Regions from separate parts of the Methylobacterium sp. V23 genome, predicted to be linked through region 4. Evidence: predicted binding sites of a transcription regulator. Region 4 holds the regulator's gene; each other region holds the start of a gene.
The links. Region 4 encodes PhoB, which activates phosphate uptake and scavenging genes when phosphate is short. Its sites were predicted from a motif close to TGTCATNNANCTGTCAT; they were not measured.
Positions count from the first base shown of each region.

Region 1 (4,950 bases), on a different contig from region 4:
CGCCAAGTCCGACATCTACGTCATCATCAACGGGCGCCTGGAGCCGGAATTCGACCTGGCCCAGAACAACACGCTCTCCATCGTCGAGCGCTCGTTCACCACCGCGAGCCGCGCCCGCAGCCGCGCCACCCTGGCCGCGACCTACGCGCTCACGCGCAACAACGGCATCGGCTTCAACCTCGCCTATATCGACGAATCCGCGCCCAACGCCTCCACGGCCCGCGGCTTCGACACCGCGTACATGCGCAGCCTGTACGAGACCGGCTACGAGACCGGGCGCACCGGCACGTTCTGGCACAAGAACGTGCCGGTGGCGCCGCTGGTGAAAGCCTCGGTGGTGGCCGCCCAGTAGGCCGGCGCCCCGGCTCGTTTCCCGTCCGGGCACGACCCTGGGCTCGACCCGGGGCGCGTGCGGCGAGGGGGGCGGTTGCGTGCCGTGCCCCTCGCGTCCGATGGTGCGGTGCGGTAGGGTCTCGGACCGCGTCCGGGTCCGTCCGGTGCCCCCGCCCCCGACGAGCCCCCGCATGATTCAGATCGAAGACCTCACCTTCAGCGCCTGGGGCCGGCGCTTCTTCGATCGCGCCAGCGTCGCGGTTCCGCCCGGCTCCAAGGTCGGGCTGGTGGGCCGCAACGGCGTCGGCAAGTCGACCCTGTTCAAGATCATCCTCGGCGAGCTGCAGCCCGACGGCGGCGCCATCCTGCTGCCGAAGACTGCCCGCGTCGCCTCGGTCGACCAGGAACACCCCGCGACCCCCGTCAGCTTGATCGACACGATCCTGGCGGCCGACGTGGAGCGCGACGCCCTGAACACCGAGCTCGAGACCGCCGCACCCGAGCGCCTGGGCGAGATCTATGCCCGCCTCATCGAGATCGATGCCGACCGGGCCCCGGCCCGAGCCGGCGAGATCCTCTCCGGTCTCGGCTTCTCGGTGGAGGACCTGACCCGGCCGATGGCGGAGTTCTCCGGCGGCTGGCGCATGCGCGTAGCCCTGGCCGCCGCGCTCTTCGCCGAGCCGGACATGCTGCTCCTCGACGAGCCCACCAACTACCTCGACCTCGAGGGCGCCCTCTGGCTGGAGGCGCGGTTGAAGCGCTACCCGCACTCGGCCCTGATCATCAGCCACGACCGCGAGCTCCTGAACAACTCGGTGGACGCGATCCTGCACGTGGCCGGCGGCAAGCTCGAACTCTACACGGGCGGCTACGACGACTTCGAGAAGCGCCGGGCCGAGAAGGCCCGCCTCCAGGCCTCGACCAAGCAGAAGCAGGAAGCCGAGCGCGCGCACCTGCAGAGCTTCATCGACCGCTTCAAGGCCAAGGCCTCGAAGGCGGCCCAGGCGCAGTCCCGCGTCAAGCGCCTCGCCAAGTTGGAGCCGATCGCCACCACCATTGAGGAGCACGTGGCGCCGTTTCACCTGCCCTCGCCGAAGCGGCCGCTGGCCCCGCCCCTGATGCACCTCACCGACGCCACCATCGCGTATGGCGACGACGCGCCGGTGCTGCGGGACCTCAACCTGACCCTCGACGTCGACGACCGCATCGGATTGCTGGGCGTCAACGGCGCGGGCAAGTCGACCTTCGCCAAGATGGCGGCGGGCGCCCTCACGGTGCGCGACGGGCGCATGGTGCGGGAAGGGCGCGTGCAGGTCGGCTGGTTCCACCAGCACCAGATCGAGGCTCTCGACCCGAAGGACACGCCGCTGGCGATCATCCGGCGCGAGCGTCCGGACGACAGCGAGTCGGCGCGGCGCGCCAAGCTCGCGAGCTTCGGCCTGGCCTTCGACAAGCAGGAGACGACGGTGGATGCGCTCTCGGGCGGCGAGCGGGCGCGGCTGCTACTCAATCTGGTCGCGATGCAGGCGCCGCACCTGCTCATCCTCGACGAGCCGACCAACCACCTCGACATCGACAGCCGGAGGGCACTCCTCGACGCGCTGAACGATTACGGTGGGGCGGTCATTCTCATCACCCACGACCGCTCTCTGATGGAGCTGGTGGCGGATCGCCTGTGGCTGGCGGCCGACAACACGGTCAAGCCCTTCGCGGGCGACATGGACGACTACGCGAAGTTCGTGCTCGACCGGACCCGCGCCGGCCAGCGTGCGCCCGGCCAGGGACGCGAGAAGAAGGCCAAGCGCCGGGCGGCCTGAGCCGCGCCGGGATTCTGAGGCCGGGCGGCCGAAGCCGCCCGGAGGGAAACCTTACTTCCGCAGGATCTTGGTCACGAGGCGACCGAGCGGGGTGCCGGAATCGTAGTTGCGGTCGTCGCGGACCACGGGACGGTCCTCGTTGCCGAGGAGCTTGGTGACGATGCGTCCGATCAGGCTCATGGGTGGACCCTCTTGATGTGTGGGGCGCCGGGCGAGCCAGGCTCGCGAAATGGCGCAGCTTGCCCTTCAACCCGCAGGGTGCGGTCCCCGTTCCCTCGGATCGTCGCCGGCTCACCAGGCCGTATCAAGCCTGTCATGATGCCGTGATCTAAGCGCGGCCGGCATTTCGGCGGAGACGGGGCTTCCACATGGACGGCGGGCAGCGGGCAGCGGAGGTCGAGGCGATCCGCCGGGAGGTCGCCGACGATTTCGACGAGGAACTCGAACTCGAGATGGAGGACGAGCGCCTGGAGCGCCTGGCCGACGAGCTCGGACAGCCCGCCCGTCCGCCCGGCCTCGACCGCAAGGTTTATTTCCGCGAGCTGTTCCGCCTGCAGCACGAGCTGGTGCGCCTGCAGGACTGGGTCCAGGCCCAGAAGCTGCGCGTCGTCGTGATCTTCGAGGGCCGCGACTCCGCCGGCAAGGGCGGGGTGATCAAGCGCATCACCCAGCGGCTCAACCCGCGCGTCTGCCGCGTCGCGGCGCTGCCCGCCCCGAGCGAGCGCGAGCGCACGCAATGGTACTTCCAGCGCTACGTCTCGCACCTGCCAGCCGCCGGCGAGATCGTGCTGTTCGACCGGTCCTGGTACAACCGCGCCGGCGTCGAGCGCGTGATGGGCTTCTGCTCGCCCGACGAGGTGGAGGAGTTCTTCCGCTCCGTGCCCGAGTTCGAGCGCATGCTGACCCGCTCGGGCATCCTCGTGCTGAAATACTGGTTCTCGATCACCGACGAGGAGCAGGAATTCCGCTTCAACATGCGCATCCACGATCCGCTGAAGCAGTGGAAGCTCTCGCCGATGGACGTGCAGTCCCGCCGCCGGTGGGAGGACTACACCAAGGCCAAGGAGGACATGCTCGCCCGGACCCACATCCCCGAGGCGCCGTGGTGGGTGGTCGAGGCCGTCGACAAGAAGCGCGCCCGCCTCAACTGCATCAGCCACCTCCTGGCGCAGATCCCCTACGGCGACGTCGCGCATCCGCCGGTGCACCTGCCGGACCGCGAGCGTCACGCGGACTACATCCGCCACCCGGTGCCGGACGCGATGTTCGTTCCGTCCGTGTTCTGAGGCGGGGCGGAGTGCCGGCCGCTTGCTCCGGCCGGCCCCGATGGGCGAGAGGGAGGATCGCGCATCCGCGCCCGGCGCCCAGGGACTCCGCATGACCACGTCCGACGCGACCCATACCGACGAGCTTCTCTTCACGGTCGAGGGCGGCATCGCGCGGCTCACCCTCAACCGGCCGCAGGCGCGCAACGCGCTCACCTTCGGGATGTACCAGGGCCTGATCGACGCCTGCGCGCGCATCGAGGCGGAGGGGCGTGTCAAGGCGCTGGTCATCGCGGGGGCGGGCGAGAAGGCCTTCGCGGCCGGCACCGACATCGCCCAGTTCCGGAGCTTCACGAGCGCGCAGGACGCGATCGACTACGAGCGCTTCATGGACCGGGTCATGGGTGCGCTGGAGCGCCTGTCCGTGCCCACCATCGCGGCGATCGCCGGCGCCTGCACGGGTGGAGGCGCGGCCATCGCGGCGGCCTGCGACCTGCGCCTGGCCACCCGCGATGCCCGCCTGGGCTTTCCCATCGCCCGCACCCTGGGCAACTGCCTCTCCCTCGGCAACCTGCGCCGCCTCTCGGCCCTGATCGGCCCGGCGCGGGTCAAGGACATGATCTTCACCGCCCGCCTCGTCGGTGCCGAGGAGGCCCTGGCCATCGGGCTCGTCGGCGAGGTCGTGACGGATGCGGAGGCCCTGGCGGCCCGCGCCACGGAACTCGCGACCCTGGTGGCCGGTCACGCGCCGCTCACCCTGCGGGCGACCAAGGAGGGCCTGCGCCGCCTCCAGGACACGGACGATGCGGGCCAAGACCATCTCGGCCAAGACCATTCCGGCCAAGACCGTCCGGGCGACGACCTGATCCGCCTCTGCTACACCAGCGCGGATTTTCGCGAGGGCATGGAGGCGTTCCTCGCCAAGCGCCCGCCGGCCTGGACGGGCCGGTAGGGCCTAGTCCAGCCCCGCCACCTTGATGGCGTCGCCCTCGAGCCGGACCTGGGCCGGCAGACCGCGCTGGACCGGTCCGAGGTCGTCGGCGGTGCGGTAGAGCCCGTCGATGGCGATGAGTTCCGGCTCGAACCGGCGGCAGGTGATTCGGGCCTCCGGGTTGCCGGCCGCTCCCGCGATCGCCCGGCCGCGCAGGGCGCCGTAGACGTGGAGCGAGCCGCCCGCGATCACCTCGGCCCCGGAGGCCACCGAGCCCATCACGGTGATGTCGCCCTCCAGGTGCAGGATCGTCTGGCCGGAGCGGACGGGCGCATCGAGGATCAGCGAGCGGAACGGGGCCGGCGCCGACGGCACCACGGGCGTATCCGGCGCGGCGTCCGCCGAGGCCTCCGGGGTCGGAACCGCATCGACCGGGCGCCCGCCCGCCGGGGGCGGTGGCAGACCGGCCCCGAGCTGGCCCGGGTCGGCCCCTTCGATGCCCATCACGGCGACGTCGCGGGCGGCGAGGTCGGCCACCAGGGCGACGAGGGCCTCCCGCTCGAGCCCGAGCCCGGCCACGTCGAGGATGACGGGGCGACCCACG
Region 1 is NZ_PDHT01000016.1:109,495-114,444, forward strand. Features, by position in the region: gene CRT23_RS16410 (patatin-like phospholipase family protein) at 1-352, shown strand, start outside; gene CRT23_RS16415 (ABC-F family ATP-binding cassette domain-containing protein) at 525-2,150, shown strand; gene CRT23_RS16420 (hypothetical protein) at 2,202-2,330, opposite strand; gene ppk2 (polyphosphate kinase 2) at 2,519-3,436, shown strand; gene CRT23_RS16430 (enoyl-CoA hydratase/isomerase family protein) at 3,528-4,367, shown strand; gene minC (septum site-determining protein MinC) at 4,371-4,950, opposite strand, start outside.
Region 1: the regulator PhoB is predicted to act here: its motif matches at 2,462-2,478, upstream of ppk2 (polyphosphate kinase 2).

Region 2 (4,950 bases), on a different contig from region 4:
GCAGGCCCGCGAGATCGTCGGGGTCGCCGGGGTCTCGGGCAATGGCCAGAAGGAACTCGCCGACGTGCTCGGCGGCCAGATCCGCGCCACCGGCGGCCGGGTGGAGGTCGCAGGCAAGGCCTATGACGGACGCCGCGCCCAGAGCCGGGCGCGGCGGGTGCGCGTCATCCCGGAGGAGCCGCTGCGCAATGCCTGCGCGCCGCGCATGTCGGTAGCGGAGAACCTGGCCTTCCGGGCCTTCGACCGACGCGCGGAGCGTGCCGCCGCCGCGGGGGGCGCGGTCACGGGCCGGTCGACCGTCTGGCTCGACACCGGCGCCCTGCGCCGCCGCGCCCGGGACCTCATCGCGCGTTTCGGGGTCAAGACCGCCTCCGCCGAAGCACCGATCGCCACCCTGTCCGGCGGCAACGTGCAGCGGGCCGTGCTGGCGCGCGAGCTCACCGATCCGGTCGACCTCCTCGTCGTGGCCAATCCCTGTTTCGGGCTCGACTTCACCGCCGTCGCCGAGATCCGGGCCCGGATCATGGCGGCCCGCAACGCCGGCGCGGCGGTTCTGCTGATCAGCGAGGATCTCGATGAGATCCTCGAGCTCTCGGACCGCATCGTGGTGATGTCCGACGGCCGCATCGTGCACGCGGTGAGCCGCGCCGAGGCCGACGCCCGAAGCATCGGCCGGCACATGGCGGGGCATCACTGAGGCGCGAGACGGGGGTACCGGCCGGAAGGTGCCTGGCCGGAAGGTGCCCGGCGATCCGGTCCGGCAGGCTAGGGTCGTACGGGATCGAGGGTCACGGACCAGAGCGCGGTATCGGCGGCGTCCTTCAGGGTGACGGTCATCTGTTCCGTCGCGCCCTCGACCGCGACGTGGCCGAAGAACTGGTAGCCCGCGGCCGGCGAGAGATTGGTCTGGCCCGGCGGGGGCGCCTTCGCGAAGCGCAGCTGGGGTCCGAAGGTGTCGTCGAGGGCGTTGGGGCCGAAGGTGCCGGCATGCAACGGGCCCGCGACGAACTCCCAGAACGGCTCGAAATCCTGGAATCGCGCCCGGTTCGGGTCGTAGTAATGCGCCGCCGCGTAGTGCACGTCCGCCGTCAGCCAGACGGTGTTGCGGATGCCCGCATCGCGCAGGAAGCGCAGGAGGTCGGCGATCTCGAGTTCCCGGCCCAGCGGTGGCCCGTCGCCCTGCGCGATGGCCTCCGAGCCGAAGGGCGGCTGGGACTCGTAGGGGACGACGAGCCCGATCGGCATGTCGGCCGCGATCACCTTCCAGGTCGCGCGGGAGGCGAGAAGTTCCCGCTTGAGCCAGGCGATCTGCGTCGGGCCGAGGAAATGGGCCTCAGGCCCGTAGGCGGTCTGCCGGTTCTCGCCGTTCGGCCCGCGATAGGAGCGCATGTCGAGCAGGAACACGTCGACCAGCGGCCCATGCGAGATCTTGCGGTAGACCCGGCCGGGCTCCGACGGCGCGAAGCGCATCGGCATGTACTCGTGGAAGGCCCGCGTGGCGCGGACCTGGAGCGCCAGCACGTTCGGGGCGCGATAGGCTTTCCGCAGATGTTCGGCCCGGGTCAGAGGCTCGCCCGGCCACCAGTTGTTGGTGACCTCGTGGTCGTCCCACTGCGCGAAGATCGGGATCTCGGCGTTCATCGCCCGCACGTTCGCGTCGGTCAGGTTGTAGCGGTAGCGCCCGCGGAACTCCTCCAGGGTCTCGGCCGGCTTCGACACCGCCTCGGTGACGCGGTTGCGCCAGAGGGTGCCGTCGGGCAGGCGCACCTCCGGTACGATCGGGCCGTCGGCGTAGATGGTGTCGCCGGAATGCAGGAAGAAGTCCGGCCGGTTGCGCAGCATGGCTGCATAGATCGTCATCCCGCCCCGGGCCTCGTCGATGCCCCAGCCCTGGCCCGCCGTATCGCCGGACCAGCAGAACGAGACCGAGCGGCGCTCGGCCGGGGCCGTGCGGAAGCGCCCGACCTGCGGCGCGCCGAGGATCGTCGGCGCGGCGAGATCCTGCAGCCGGACCCGGTAGAACACGTCCTGGCCCGGCGGCAGGTCCGTCAGGGCGACCTTCACGGTGCCGTCGCTCGCCGGGAGTGCATCGGCGAAGACGCCGCCGCGAACGTCCGCGAAGCGCTCGGTGGTCGACCACTCGATCATCGCCCGGCAGGGGCGGTCGGCCCGGGCCCAGACCACGGCGGAGGTGCCGTCGACGTCGCCGGATTGCAGACCGTGGGTGAGGACGGGGCGGTCTGCGGCCCGGCTGAGGCCGGGCCGGAAAACGCCGGTGCCGAGCCCGATGAGGCCGGCAGCCCCCGTCAGGAACGGACGGCGGGTCAGGCTGGAACGGGACGAGGAGGACATGGCGGCGGGCTCCCTTCCGAAGGCTCCGCTATGGCGATCCTGTCTGACGCCTTGACGACGCTGCACGCGTCACACATGGGCGGCTTTCGGCGACAACCGTCCTGCGCGGGGGCGGCATGCGCCGCGATCGACGCGGTGGCACGATCCTGCGCCTGCGAAGATCCCGCGAACGGGCCGCGGCAGCCGGTGCCCTTGCCCCGACAGGGCGGTCTGCCGCGCGTGGAAGCCAGCACAGAACCGCTTCTTTCCGCTGTCGCCGATGCCCGGCGCCACCGGGACCACAAGAATCGGACAAGTATGAAGACCGCTTTGGATCAGTCTCCGATCGACGAGGATGCGGTGTTTTGCGGCCAAGCAGGGTCATGCCTGGGCGCCGGTGGCTCGATGACTCGGTAAGCGAAAGAAGAAAATCGGTTCTGGCCCGCTGAAGCGCGCTTGATCAGGCAGCGGAAATCTCGGTAAGCACGACCTTGATCGACGCACGCCCGCGGGTTCCAAGGTCTCGTTGATGACGATGGCAAGCGATATCCGCCGTTCTTCAAGGCCGACTGCCGCCGCCAAAACCGCTCCCCTGGTCGTCATCGTCGAGGATGACGAGGGCGTCCGCGACGGCCTGCAGGACCTGCTCCGGTCGGTCGGACTCGATACGCTGGCCTTCGGATCGACGCACGACCTGCTCGCCGCCGCCCTGCCGGATCGCCCCGGCTGCCTGGTTCTGGATGTCCGGCTGCCCGGAGCCAGCGGCCTCGATCTGCAGAGGAAGCTGATCGCCCTGGGCAATCGCATGCCGATCATCTTCATGACCGGTCACGGCGACATTCCCATGAGTGTCCAGGCCATGAAGGCCGGCGCGCTCGATTTTCTGACCAAGCCGTTCCGCGATCAGGACATGCTGGACGCGATCGCCGTCGCGATCGATCGGGATCGGGCGCGCCGCGCCGAGCGCGCGGGTATGGCCGCACTCGAAGCCCTCGCCCGGACCCTCACGGCGCGTGAGGCCGAGGTCATGCAGCAGGTGGTCAAGGGGCTCCTCAACAAGCAGATCGCCCATGCGCTGGGGATCAGCGAGATCACCGTCAAGATTCACCGCGGCAACGTCATGCGGAAGATGGGGGCCGGCTCCGTCGCCGACCTCGTGCGGAAGACCGAATGGCTGAAGGCGGCAGGCGTGAACTGATCGGGCGGGGAGCACGAGCGCCGGGTCTCCGCGAAGGGCGTGTCTCGGAACGGACCCGGGCGAGCGCGGAACGAGGGCTCCGGCGCACGCGTTGGCCGCCGCAGTCCGAGACCACGTCGTGCACCGATCCCGGATCGCTCGGCCGGCTCCCCTTCCGCGCGCGGTCTTCCACCGACGGTTCGAGGTGCCTCGGCCGGTGGGAGTCGCGCCGGAGCCCGAGCGGCCGGACTACACGAACGTATGATATCCCGGTCCGATCTATGGGCTTATGGAGGCGGATATCGTCCGCCGACAGGGAGCCACGAAAGGAAGACTCGTGTCGGTCGAGAAGAAAGCCGTCGCTGTCGTTGACGACGACGAAGCCGTCTTGGACGCGACGTCCTGCTTTCTTCAGGCCTTGGGCTATGACACGCGATCGTTCAGTTCGGGTGAGGCGTTCCTTGCCTCAGGCGTCGAGGGCGAGGTCTTTTGTCTCCTCACTGACATCAACATGCCTGGTCTCAGCGGCTTGGAGTTACAGGATCGCGTACGGCTCTCGCGACCGGCCCTGCCGATCGTCATGATGACCGCGCTGACCGACGAGACGGTCCGGCGCCGGGCTTTCGCCGGAGGCGCCCGGGACCTCCTGCGCAAGCCTCTCGCAGCCGACGACCTCATCCGCTGCCTGGACGCGATGACGGAAACCTGACGCGGATCGGGCCGGCCTCCGTTCAAGAGACCACCCGCCCCGGGAGGTGCTCCCGTCTCGAGCCCAAAGCTTGCCTCGGCCAAGGCCCCGTCCCCCGACCCGGTTGTGCATCGGGAGGCGAACCGGGACGGGCCGATCCGGAGCCTCCGCGTGCGCGCGCGTGCGTCTCCGCGGCGATGGTGTCGACCCATCGGCCTCCGTCACCACCGGATCGCGCGTCGTGCCGGGCGCGCTCGCCCCTTCGGGGAGGACGCCCATACGAGGGTTGTCGACGCCTCCCGGGGATCATCGCTTGGGGTGAGCACCCCTAACCTTCGTATGATTCCGAGCCAGGGCGCGGGCCTGTAGGCCTGTTCGGACAGCAGGCGAACCGCGATCCCATCTCCCGCCGAGACCGTCGGGGCGGCCAGGGCCACGGATGATGGCGTCAGATCCTGTGACCACGCTTTCAAAGAGGTCGAACGATGGTCCAGCTCTCGGTGAACGGGCACCCCTACGAGGTCGAGGCCGAGCCCGACACGCCGCTGCTCTTCGTTCTGCGTGACAGCCTGGGAATGACCGGCACCAAGTATGGCTGCGGGATCGGGCAGTGCGGCGCCTGCACGGTGCTGCTCGATGGGCAGGCGACCCGCTCCTGCCAGATCCCCGTCGAGAGCATCGGCGCGCAGGCGATCACCACCATCGAGGCAATCGAGCGGGATGCGGTCGGCGCGAAGGTCGTGGCGGCCTGGAT
Region 2 is NZ_PDHT01000048.1:9,024-13,973, reverse strand. Features, by position in the region: gene CRT23_RS25205 (ABC transporter ATP-binding protein) at 1-697, shown strand, start outside; gene CRT23_RS25200 (alkaline phosphatase D family protein) at 766-2,352, opposite strand; gene CRT23_RS25195 (response regulator transcription factor) at 2,861-3,529, shown strand; gene CRT23_RS25190 (response regulator) at 3,846-4,217, shown strand; gene CRT23_RS25185 ((2Fe-2S)-binding protein) at 4,682-4,950, shown strand, end outside.
Region 2: the regulator PhoB is predicted to act here: its motif matches at 2,396-2,412, upstream of CRT23_RS25200 (alkaline phosphatase D family protein).

Region 3 (4,950 bases), on a different contig from region 4:
GCGGCAGGCGCTTCTTGCGCATGGCCTTGCGCCGCTTCTTCAGATCGTCGGGATGGAGCGGATCCGCCTCGAAATCCCCGACATCGCCGACGCCGCGCCGGATGTGGTGGGCGTAGATGTCCACCATGTCCGGCACGTCGCTATCCGACGAGGGCCGGATGACGAGGTCGGGATCGCTCTCGGACGAGCCCGCCATCAGCGCCCCTCGCGCATGACGCGGGGCTCTCGCATGACATAGGTGTGGAACCGGATCGTCCCGTCCGGATCCACGTCGCGGAACACGCCCTGGATCTCGGCCTCGAAGCCCGGGAACAGGTTCGCCGAGCGCTCGAACATCTTGAAGTAGTCCAGCATGGGTTTGGCCCGCTCGTCCAATCGCTCGCCGGGAAGCACCGTGCCGATGCCCGGCGGGTAGACCAGAAGCAAGGTCGTCGCCACGCGCCCCTCGGCTTCCGCGATCGGGACGTAATCGACGTTGTTGCGGGTGAGCTGCTGCACCGCCTCCTTGGGCGTCATCACCATCTCGGGCAGGTGCCCCGGCTCGAACTGCTTGCGCTGGAGCGTGCTGGTGCCGTGCTCGCGGTGGAAGGCGTGGAAGTCGGCGCAGAGATCGCGCAGGCGCACGCCCTTGTAGCGATTGGGCCGGCGCCGCACGAATTCGGGCATCGCCTCCTCGAGGGGCACGTTGTCGTCGTGCAGGCGCTTGAAGGCCACGAGGCCGGAGATCAGCGTGCCGGCCTTGGAGGATTCGACGCCCGGGGTCAGCAGGAAGAGGAGCGAGTTGAGATCGTTCTTCTCCGGGACGATGCGGTTTTCACGAAGATACTGAGCCACGATGGGGGCCGGCACGCCGTGCTCGGCATACGCGCCCGTGTGCCGGTTGAAGCCCGGGGTGAGCACGGTGAGCTTGTTGGGGTCGGTCATGGCGTAGTCCGGCGCCACGTGGGTGAAGCCGTGCCAGTCCGCCCCCGGGGTCAGCTCCCAGTACTTCGCGTTGCCGGCAAGCTCGTCGGTGGAGAGGCTCTCCCACGGCACCTTGCCGTCCGGCCCCTTGACCGTGTCCGGCACGAAGGGGTCGAAGAACCAGCGCCGCAGGGGATCGCCCTCCTTCTCCTCGAACTCGCGGCGGATGGCCCGGACCTTCTTGCGCCACTCGATGCCGAGGCGGATCGTATCGTCCCAGAGGACGACGCCGGAGCGCCCCTTCATCATCTGCGCGCCCACGTCGAGGGAGGCGAACAGGGGGTAGAACGGCGAGGTCGAGGCGTGGACCAGGAAGGTCTCGTTGAAGCGCCGGTGCTCGATGCGCCGGGTCTGGCCGCGGATGTGGCTGTCCTTGGTGTGGATCTGCGAGGCCTGCGAGAAGCTCGCCAGCTGCTTGTGCGTCGACTGCGTGGCGATGATGCCTGGCGAGGTCTCGTCGAGGCCTTTCAGCCCCATGGCGAAGCGGCCGGCGAAGAGCGGGTGGAACTTCATGAAGCCCGCCCAGGCCTCGTCGAAGAGGATGTAGTCGCAGAGATGCCCGATCTTATCGAGGATCATCTGGGCGTTGTAGATCGTGCCGTCGTAGGTGCACTGCTCGACCACCGCGACGCGGAACGGCCGCTCGCGCCGCCAGGCCTCCTTGTCGGTGATCAGCGGGTTGGTGCGGATCTTCTCGCGGATCGCCTTCTCGTCCAGCGCCTCGTGGTACATCGGGCCGATCAGCCCATAGGCGTTGCGGTCGGTCTCGAGGAAGACGGGAATCGCGCCGCCGAGGAACAGCGCGCCGTGATGCGCGGCCTTGTGGTTGTTGCGGTCGAAGAGCACGAGGTCGCCCTCGGCGACCAGGGCCGAGAGCACAATCTTGTTGGAGGCCGAGGTGCCGTTGAGGACGAAGTAGGTTTTCTCCGCCCCGAAGATGACGGCCGCTTCCTTCTGGGCCTTCAGGGCCGGCCCCTCGTGGACGAGGAGATCGCCGAGGTCGAGCACCGAGTTGTCGAGATCGTCGCGGAACACCGCCTCGCCGAGATGCTCGACGAAGATCCGCCCGATCGGCGAACGGTTGTAGAAGATGCCGCCGTTGTGGCCCGGGCAGGTCCAGAGCTGGTTGCCCTGCTCGGCATAGTCGACCAGCGCGCCGAAGAACGGCGTCTTCAGGGTCTCGGCATATTGCTTCACCCGGCTCACCAGGCCGCGGGCGATGTAGTCCGGGGTCTCCTCGGCGAGGAAGATGTACCCGTCGATGAAATCCAGCACCTCGACGGGGATGTCTTCCAGGCGCTTGCGCCGGACCATGATGACGATGGGCATCTCCAGCCCGCGCTTGCGCATCAGGTTGATCAGCGCCGCGGCCTTGCCGTCGAGGCCGCGCTTGCCCCAGTCCACCACCATGCAGCCGATGGCCGAATCGGTCTGGACCGCGATGGCCGCATCCTCGACGCGGCGGGCCCGCACCACCTCGAAGCCGAGCTTCTCCACGGAGCCGATGATCTGCTGGACGCGCACGCCCTCGAGATCGTCCGGGTCGAAGTTCGGCGCACACATCAGGACGGTGAAGCGGCGAAAGAAGTCCATGCGGAAAAGGCTCCCAGAGGGGTTTGGCGCACCGTTCGCGACAGGACGTGACGCTTCGATGACGATCTTGCGGCGGTCGCGGTGTTTTCAGGCTCCCCGCGCTGTGACAGAGAGCCGGCTTACGATCAGCCGCGCCGTTTGACGAGCCCGAGTCGGCGAATCACGCCGTAGACCGCCAGGGCGGCGACCGCGCAGATGAGCAGGGCGAGGAGCGAGCCGTCCTCGAACTCCCCCAGGAACAGGCCCTTGGTGTTCATGCCGAAGACGCCGGTCACCAGGGTCGGCGGCAGGAACAGCGCGGTGAGGATCGACAGGGTGAAGAGCTGGCGGTTTGTCTCGGCCGCCGTGCGCCCGGCGATCTCGTCCTGCAGCAGGCGGCTGCGCTCGGACAGGACCAGCATGTCGCGGTGGAGCGAGTCGAGGCGCTGGACCACCCGGGCAGCCATGCGCACCACCGCATCGGGCAGGGCGTCGTCCGCCTCCTCGGTCTCGGCTTCGAGGCGGTGGAAGACCGCGCTCAGGCCCGCCAGCTGGCGGTGCTGGCGCACGGCCTGCCGGCGGATCGGCGCCAGGGGCCGGGGATCGTCGGGCTGATCCTCGTCGAGCATGCGGTCCTCGATGGCGTCGAGGGCATCGGAGAAGCGCCGCGCGGAGGCGTCGAGGGAGGCGGCGACGCCCGCGACGAAGATCTCGAGAAGGCCCGCCGGCGTCGTCACCCGGCGTCCGGCCAGCACCGCGTCGCGGGCGGCCTCGGCGGCGGCGGTGGCGTGCCGGCGCCCGCTCACGAGGCGCTGCGCACCGAGGACGCAGTGGAGGCGTCCGCCCGGCTCATCCGCGATCCGGCCGTCGAACTCGCGTGCCCGGTCGGCGATCACGAGGCCGAGATCGGTGCCCTCGATCACCACGCGCTGGTGACCGTCACGGGCGAAGGTGGCGACGGCGAGCGCCGGCGGTCCGAAGCGCCCGGCGGCGATCAGTCCGTCGAGGCGCGCATCGACGAGGTCGAGATGCAGCCACAGGAACCCCTCCGCGACGGGCTCCGGCAACCCGCCGCCCTCCCAGAGGCGCCCACGCCCCTCGGCGTCGAACACCATCGCGAAGAGCAGGCACGGCAGGGCGGCGGTATCGGAGAGGAGGCGCGGCATGCGGGCGGCCCTGTTGCCGGCAAACCGCCGACGGTCGCGGCGCTGGATCGCAAGTGTGGGCGACAGTGTCGTGACGGCCGTGGGCAACCGGGACGGGACCGTGGCTCGGACCATGGCCCCATCCTGGTCTCCCCGTCGACGGGCGCGCGGAGAGGCACCGCGCGGAGAGGCACGCCGTCGCCCGCGATGCTTCCCCCCCGGAGCTGGTCGACAACGTGATATCGCCCGCGACAAACGCCGCGGCATCGGGCTTGCTCGGCGCAGGGCAGAACAGCGGGGCGGTATGGTCGAGAAGCTTTTTCACGCGGGCGCGAGCCTCGCCCTGCTGCTGGCCGTCGCCGTGCTGTTCTCCACCAACCGCCGGGCGATTTCGCCCCGGGTGGTGATCTCGGCCCTGGCGCTGCAGCTGGCGCTGGGAGCCCTGGTGCTGTTCATTCCGGCGGGCCGGACGGGCCTCGCGGCGGCGGCGTCCTTCGTCCAGACCGTGCTGAACTACGGCGACCGGGGCACCGCCTTCCTGTTCGGCGGCCTCGTGGAGCCGCGGATGTTCGAACTGTTCGGCGGCAGCGGCTTCATCCTGGCCCTGCGCATCCTGCCGCAGATCCTCTACGTCTCGGCGCTGATCGCGGTGCTCTACCATTTCGGCGTGATGCAGGCCGCCGCGCGCGGCATCGGCGCGGTGCTGCAGCGGGTGATCGGCACCTCGCGGATCGAGACCTTCTCGGCGGTGATCACCATCGCCATCGGCCAGAGCGAGATCGCCATCGCGCTGCGCCCGTTCCTGGTGGCGCTGACCTCGGCCGAGCTGTTCGCCGTGATGTCGAGCGGGGCCGCCTCCACGGCGGGCACGATCCTCGCCGGCTACGCGGCGCTGGGGGTGCCGATGGAGTACCTCCTGGCCGCCAGCGCCATGGCGGTGCCGGGCGGGCTCCTTTACGCCAAGATCCTGGTGCCGACGACGGAGCCGAGCCGGGTCACCTCCACGCGGGTCACCTTCGCGGAGACGCGGGCGGTCAACGTCATCGAGGCGGCGGCCGACGGCACCCAGAAGGGGCTCGCCGTGGCGGTCTCGGTGGGGGCGATGCTGATCGCGTTCACGGGACTGATCGCCCTGCTGAACGGGTTCATGGGTTGGGCCGGTGGCCTCGCGGGCTATCCCGCCCTGAGCCTGGAGGGCATCCTCGGCACGGTGTTCGCGCCCCTGGCCTGGCTGATGGGCGTGCCCTGGGACCAGGCCGGCCTCGTCGGC
Region 3 is NZ_PDHT01000016.1:98,260-103,209, reverse strand. Features, by position in the region: gene CRT23_RS16380 (GNAT family N-acetyltransferase) at 1-196, opposite strand, end outside; gene CRT23_RS16375 (Orn/Lys/Arg decarboxylase N-terminal domain-containing protein) at 196-2,556, opposite strand; gene CRT23_RS16370 (CorA family divalent cation transporter) at 2,682-3,815, opposite strand; gene CRT23_RS16365 (nucleoside transporter C-terminal domain-containing protein) at 3,985-4,950, shown strand, end outside.
Region 3: the regulator PhoB is predicted to act here: its motif matches at 2,604-2,620, upstream of CRT23_RS16375 (Orn/Lys/Arg decarboxylase N-terminal domain-containing protein).

Region 4 (4,950 bases):
CTTCGACATCCGCAGCGCCCTCCTGAACGCCGTGACCTTCGGGCTGCTCATCATCGGGGTCGACGGACTCGGCGACCCGGCGACCCGGGGCGTGGCGCTGGCCGAGATCGGGGCGGCCCTGGCGATCGGCGCGGTCTTCGTCTGGACCCAGACCCGGCTGGCGCGCCCGCTCCTGCCCGTCGATCTCCTGCGGATCCCCGCCTTCGCCCTGTCGATGGCGAGCTCCGTCGCCTCCTTCGCGGCCCAGATGATGGCCTACGCCGCCCTGCCCTTCTACTTCCAGGACGTGCTGCACCTCTCCGAGACGCAGACCGGCTTCCTGATGACGCCCTGGCCCCTGGCCATCGCCCTGATGGCCCCGATCTCGGGGCGCCTCGCCGACCGCTACGCCCCGGGGCTGCTCGGCGGCCTCGGCCTCGCCCTGATGGCCACCGGCCTGACGGCGACTGCCCTGCTCCCCGCGGGCGCGTCGCATCCTGACATCGCCTGGCGCCTGACCCTGTGCGGCCTCGGCTTCGGGTTGTTCCAGTCGCCCAACAACAAGGTCATCATCACCAGCGCCCCGCGGGACCGGAGCGGCGGGGCGAGCGGGATGCAATCCACCGCCCGCCTCACCGGGCAATCCTTCGGCGCGGCCCTGGTGGCGGTGATCTTCGGCCTGCACCAGGGCGGCCCGCCGGCGGGACCGGTGAGCGCGACCCTGTGGTGCGCCGTCGCGCTGGCGAGCCTCGGGGCGGTGACCAGCGTGCTGCGGCGCCAGCCCGGCGCCTGACGCATCCGCCGCGATCGCACCAGGACCCGTCCTGCGCGTTGACCCGGGCAGAGCCTCTCCCAAGGACGATCCCATGAACCTCGACCTGTCCGGCAAGCGCGCCCTCGTCAGCGGCTCCACCAGCGGCATCGGCTACGCCATCGCCAAGGCGCTGGGCGAGCTCGGGGCCAACGTGGCGATCAACGGGCGGACGCAGGAGCGGGTGCGCGACGCCGTCGAGCGCCTCAAGCGCGAGACCGGCCATGCCGGCTTCATCGGGGCACCCGGCGACGTCGCCAACCCGGACGGGGCGGCCCGGGTGGTCTCCGGCCTGCCGGACATCGACATCCTGGTGAACAACACCGGCATCTTCGAGCCGAAGCCGTTCTTCGAGATCCCGGACGAGGACTGGCGCCGGTTCTTCGACACCAACGTGATGAGCGGCGTGCGCCTCGCCCGGGCCTACACCCCCGGCATGGTCCAGCGCGGCTGGGGCCGGGTGGTCTTCATCTCCAGCGAATCCGGCGTGAACATCCCGGTGGAGATGGTGCATTACGGAATGACCAAGACCGCCCAGCTCGCGGTCGCGCGGGGGCTCGCCGAGACCGTGTCGGGCAGCGGCGTCACCGTGAACAGCGTGCTGCCGGGGCCGACCCTGTCGGAGGGCGTCGCCGAGTTCATGAAGAGCATGGCCCAGGGGCAGGACGGCGGAGCCGGGGGCGAGGTCGACCTCGACGCCGCCGGAAGGGCCTTCGTGGCCGAGCACCGCCCGACCTCGCTGATCGGTCGTCTCGCCACCGTCGAGGAGGTGGCCAGCATGGTCGCCTACCTCTGCAGCCCGGCCGCCAGCGCCACCAGCGGCGCGGCCCTCCGGGTCGATGGCGGCGTGGTGCGCAGCATCGTCTGAGGACGCGCCGCCCGGTCACGCGGCGGCGGGTGCGGTAAGGATTTCGCAACCTCTGCCGCCGACCCTGGCCCGAAGAGACGGGAGGGCAGGCAATGGGGGATTATGCGCTGGAAGGTCCGCGCTGGGGCACGGGCGCGGCGGGCACGAGCGGCGGCACCGTCACCTGGGCCGTCGACGGCACGATTCCCACCAGCTTCGTGAGCCTTCTCCAGGCCGCCTTCGCCACCTGGGCGGCGGCCGCCAACATCGCGTTCCAGCAGGTGGCCACGACGGCCAGCGCCCAGATCGACGTCACCCTCGGGGGAATCGACGGGCTCGGCGACACCCTGGGCTATGCCCATTATACCTATAGCGGCCAGCGCATGCAGTCGGTGGAGATCACCTTCGACAGCGGCGAGGGCTGGCACGCCGTCTCCGGCGGGCGGGTGGTCAGCACCCAGAACGTCGATCTCTCCCTGGTGGCGCTGCACGAGATCGGCCACGCGCTCGGCCTCGATCACTACAACACCAAGCCCGAGGTGATGAACGCCGTCCTCAACACCAGCATCAAGACCCTGGCGGCCGGCGACCTCGCCGGAATCCAGGCCCTGTACGGCGCGCCGAGCGCCCCGGTGATGGCCGCGGCCGCACCGTCGAGCCCGGTCGCCGCCTCCACCGCCCCGGCGGTCACGGCGGTGTATCGGTTCTACGACACCCATACGGGGGATCACTTCTACACCACGAGCACCGCCGAGAAGGCGCAGATCCAGCAGACGCTGCCGTGGTTCAACTACGAGGGCACCGCCTGGGCAGCCCCGGCCAAGGGCGCCGACACGGTGGACGTGTTCCGGTTCTTCGACACGGTCTCCAACGCCCACTTCTTCACGACGAGCGTGTCCGAGCGGGACCAGGTCCTGAAGACCGCGCCGAGCTACAAGTACGAGGGCGTGGCCTTCGAGGCCTACGCCGATGCCAGCGCCCCCGGCGGCCTGACCCTGGAGCGCTTCTACAACACCCAGACCGGCCAGCATCACTTCGCCGGCAGCGCCGAGGAGGCCAACGGCATCAATCACGGCGTCGCCGGTCCGGGCTGGGTCGACGAGGGCAAGGCCTTCACCGTCCACCTGCCCACCGACACGATGCTGTTCGCCTGAGCGGCGGGGCCGGCCGCTCGGCCCGGCGACTCGGCTCAGCCCAGCGACTCGGCCCGGCTACTCGGCTTCGGTCTCGAACATCTCGTCGAAGGAATAGCCCGAGCCGCGCACGGTGCGGATCGGGTCGCTCTGCCGCGGGCGGTTCAGGGCCTTGCGCAGGCGCCCGACATGGACGTCGACGGTGCGCTCGTCGATGTAGACGTCGTGGCCCCAGACGCCGTCGAGGAGCTGCTCGCGGGAGAACACCCGGCCGGGGCTCTGCATCAGGAACTCGAGGAGCTTGAACTCGGTCGGCCCGAGATGGATCTCGCGGCCCTCCCGGCGGATGCGATGGCTGACCCGGTCGAGCTCGATGTCGCCGGCCACCAGCAGGTTGGCGACGTGGGCGGGCTTGGCCCGGCGCAGCAGGGCGCGGACCCGGGCGAGGAGCTCGGGCACCGAGAACGGCTTGACGATGTAGTCGTCGGCGCCGGTTCCCAGGCCGCGGATGCGGTCGCCCTCCTCGCCGCGCGCCGTGAGCATGATCACCGGCAGCCGCTCGGTCTCGCGTCGGGCGCGGATGCGGCGGCAGAGCTCGATCCCCGACAGGGCGGGCAGCATCCAGTCGAGCAGGACGAGGTCGGGCACCTGCTCCTGCAGGCGCAGGTCCGCCTCGTCGCCGCGGGCGGCCGAGTCGACGATGAACCCCTCGGCCTCGAGGTTGTAGCGGAGGAGAAGGGTCAGGGCCTCCTCGTCCTCGACGATCAGGATACGCGTACTCATCGTGCGCTTTCGATCAGACCGGCACGGGGTCAGGCCGCGCCGGGCATGTCCACGGTGGCGTAGTTGGAGGCGTCGTTCTTCGGGCGCTCGCGCTCGGCCAGCAGGTTCTCGCCGGTGACGAGGTAGTGGATCGTCTCGGCGATGTTGGTGGTGTGGTCGCCGATGCGCTCGATGTTCTTGGCCACGAACAGGAGGTGCGTGCAGAACGAGATGTTGCGCGGATCCTCCATCATGTAGGTCAGGAGCTCGCGGAACAGGGAATTGTAGAGGGCGTCGATGGCGTCGTCGCGCTCCCAGACGCCGAGGGCCGCCTTGATGTCGCGGCTGGCATAGGCGTCGAGGACGTCCTTGAGCTGCTCCTGCACCAGGTCGCTCATGTGCTGGACGCCGATGACGATCTTCTGCGGCTGGATCTGGTCGGCGATCGCCACGACGCGCTTGGCGACGTTCTTGGCGAGGTCGCCGATGCGCTCGAGATCGTTCGAGACCCGGATCGCCGTCACGGTCTCGCGCAGGTCGATGGCCAGGGGCTGGCGCCGGGCGATGAGCAGGATCGCCCGCTCCTCGATCTCGCGCTGCAGGGTGTCGAGGCGGGTGTCGGCGGCGATCACCGCCTGGGCCAGGGGCGCGTCGCGGCGCACCAGGGCCTCGCCGGCCTCGGTCATCATCTTCTCGGCGATGCCGCCCATCTCGGAGATCGAGCGGCGCAGGTCCTCAAGGTCCGTATCGTAGGATTTGACGATGTGGTCGGGCATGGGTCTCGCTCCTCGATCGGGCCCGCCTGTCCGGTGCCCGCCCTGGCGGTGATGTGGGGCGCGGGCCGATCCCGGCCGGCGGAGGATCAGCCGAAGCGGCCGGTGATGTAGTCCTGCGTCTGGCGCTTCTCCGGATTCATGAAGATGCGCGTCGTCGGGCCGAATTCCACCAGCTCGCCGAGATACATGAAGGCGGTGAACTGCGAGATGCGCGCCGCCTGCTGCATGTTGTGCGTGACGATGACGATGGTGAATTCCGAGCGCAGCTGCTCGATCAGCTCCTCGATGCGGCCGGTGGAGATCGGGTCGAGGGCCGAGGTCGGCTCGTCGAACAGGATCACCTCGGGGCGCTGGGCCACCGTGCGGGCGATGCAGAGGCGCTGCTGCTGGCCGCCCGAGAGGCCCATGCCGGACTGCTTGAGCTTGTCCTTCACCTCGTCCCAGAGGGCGGCCTTGCGCAGGGATTCCTCGACGCGCACGTCGAGGTCGGCCTTGGGCAGCTTCTCGTAGAGGCGCAGGCCGAAGGCGACGTTGTCGTAGATCGACATCGGGAACGGGGTCGGCTTCTGGAACACCATGCCGATGCGCGAGCGCAGCTCGTTGAGGTCGACCTTGGAATCCAGCACGTTCTGGCCGTCGAGG
Region 4 is NZ_PDHT01000019.1:61,606-66,555, reverse strand. Features, by position in the region: gene CRT23_RS17920 (MFS transporter) at 1-772, shown strand, start outside; gene CRT23_RS17915 (SDR family oxidoreductase) at 846-1,658, shown strand; gene CRT23_RS17910 (matrixin family metalloprotease) at 1,751-2,791, shown strand; gene phoB (phosphate regulon transcriptional regulator PhoB) at 2,849-3,553, opposite strand; gene phoU (phosphate signaling complex protein PhoU) at 3,583-4,308, opposite strand; gene pstB (phosphate ABC transporter ATP-binding protein PstB) at 4,395-4,950, opposite strand, start outside.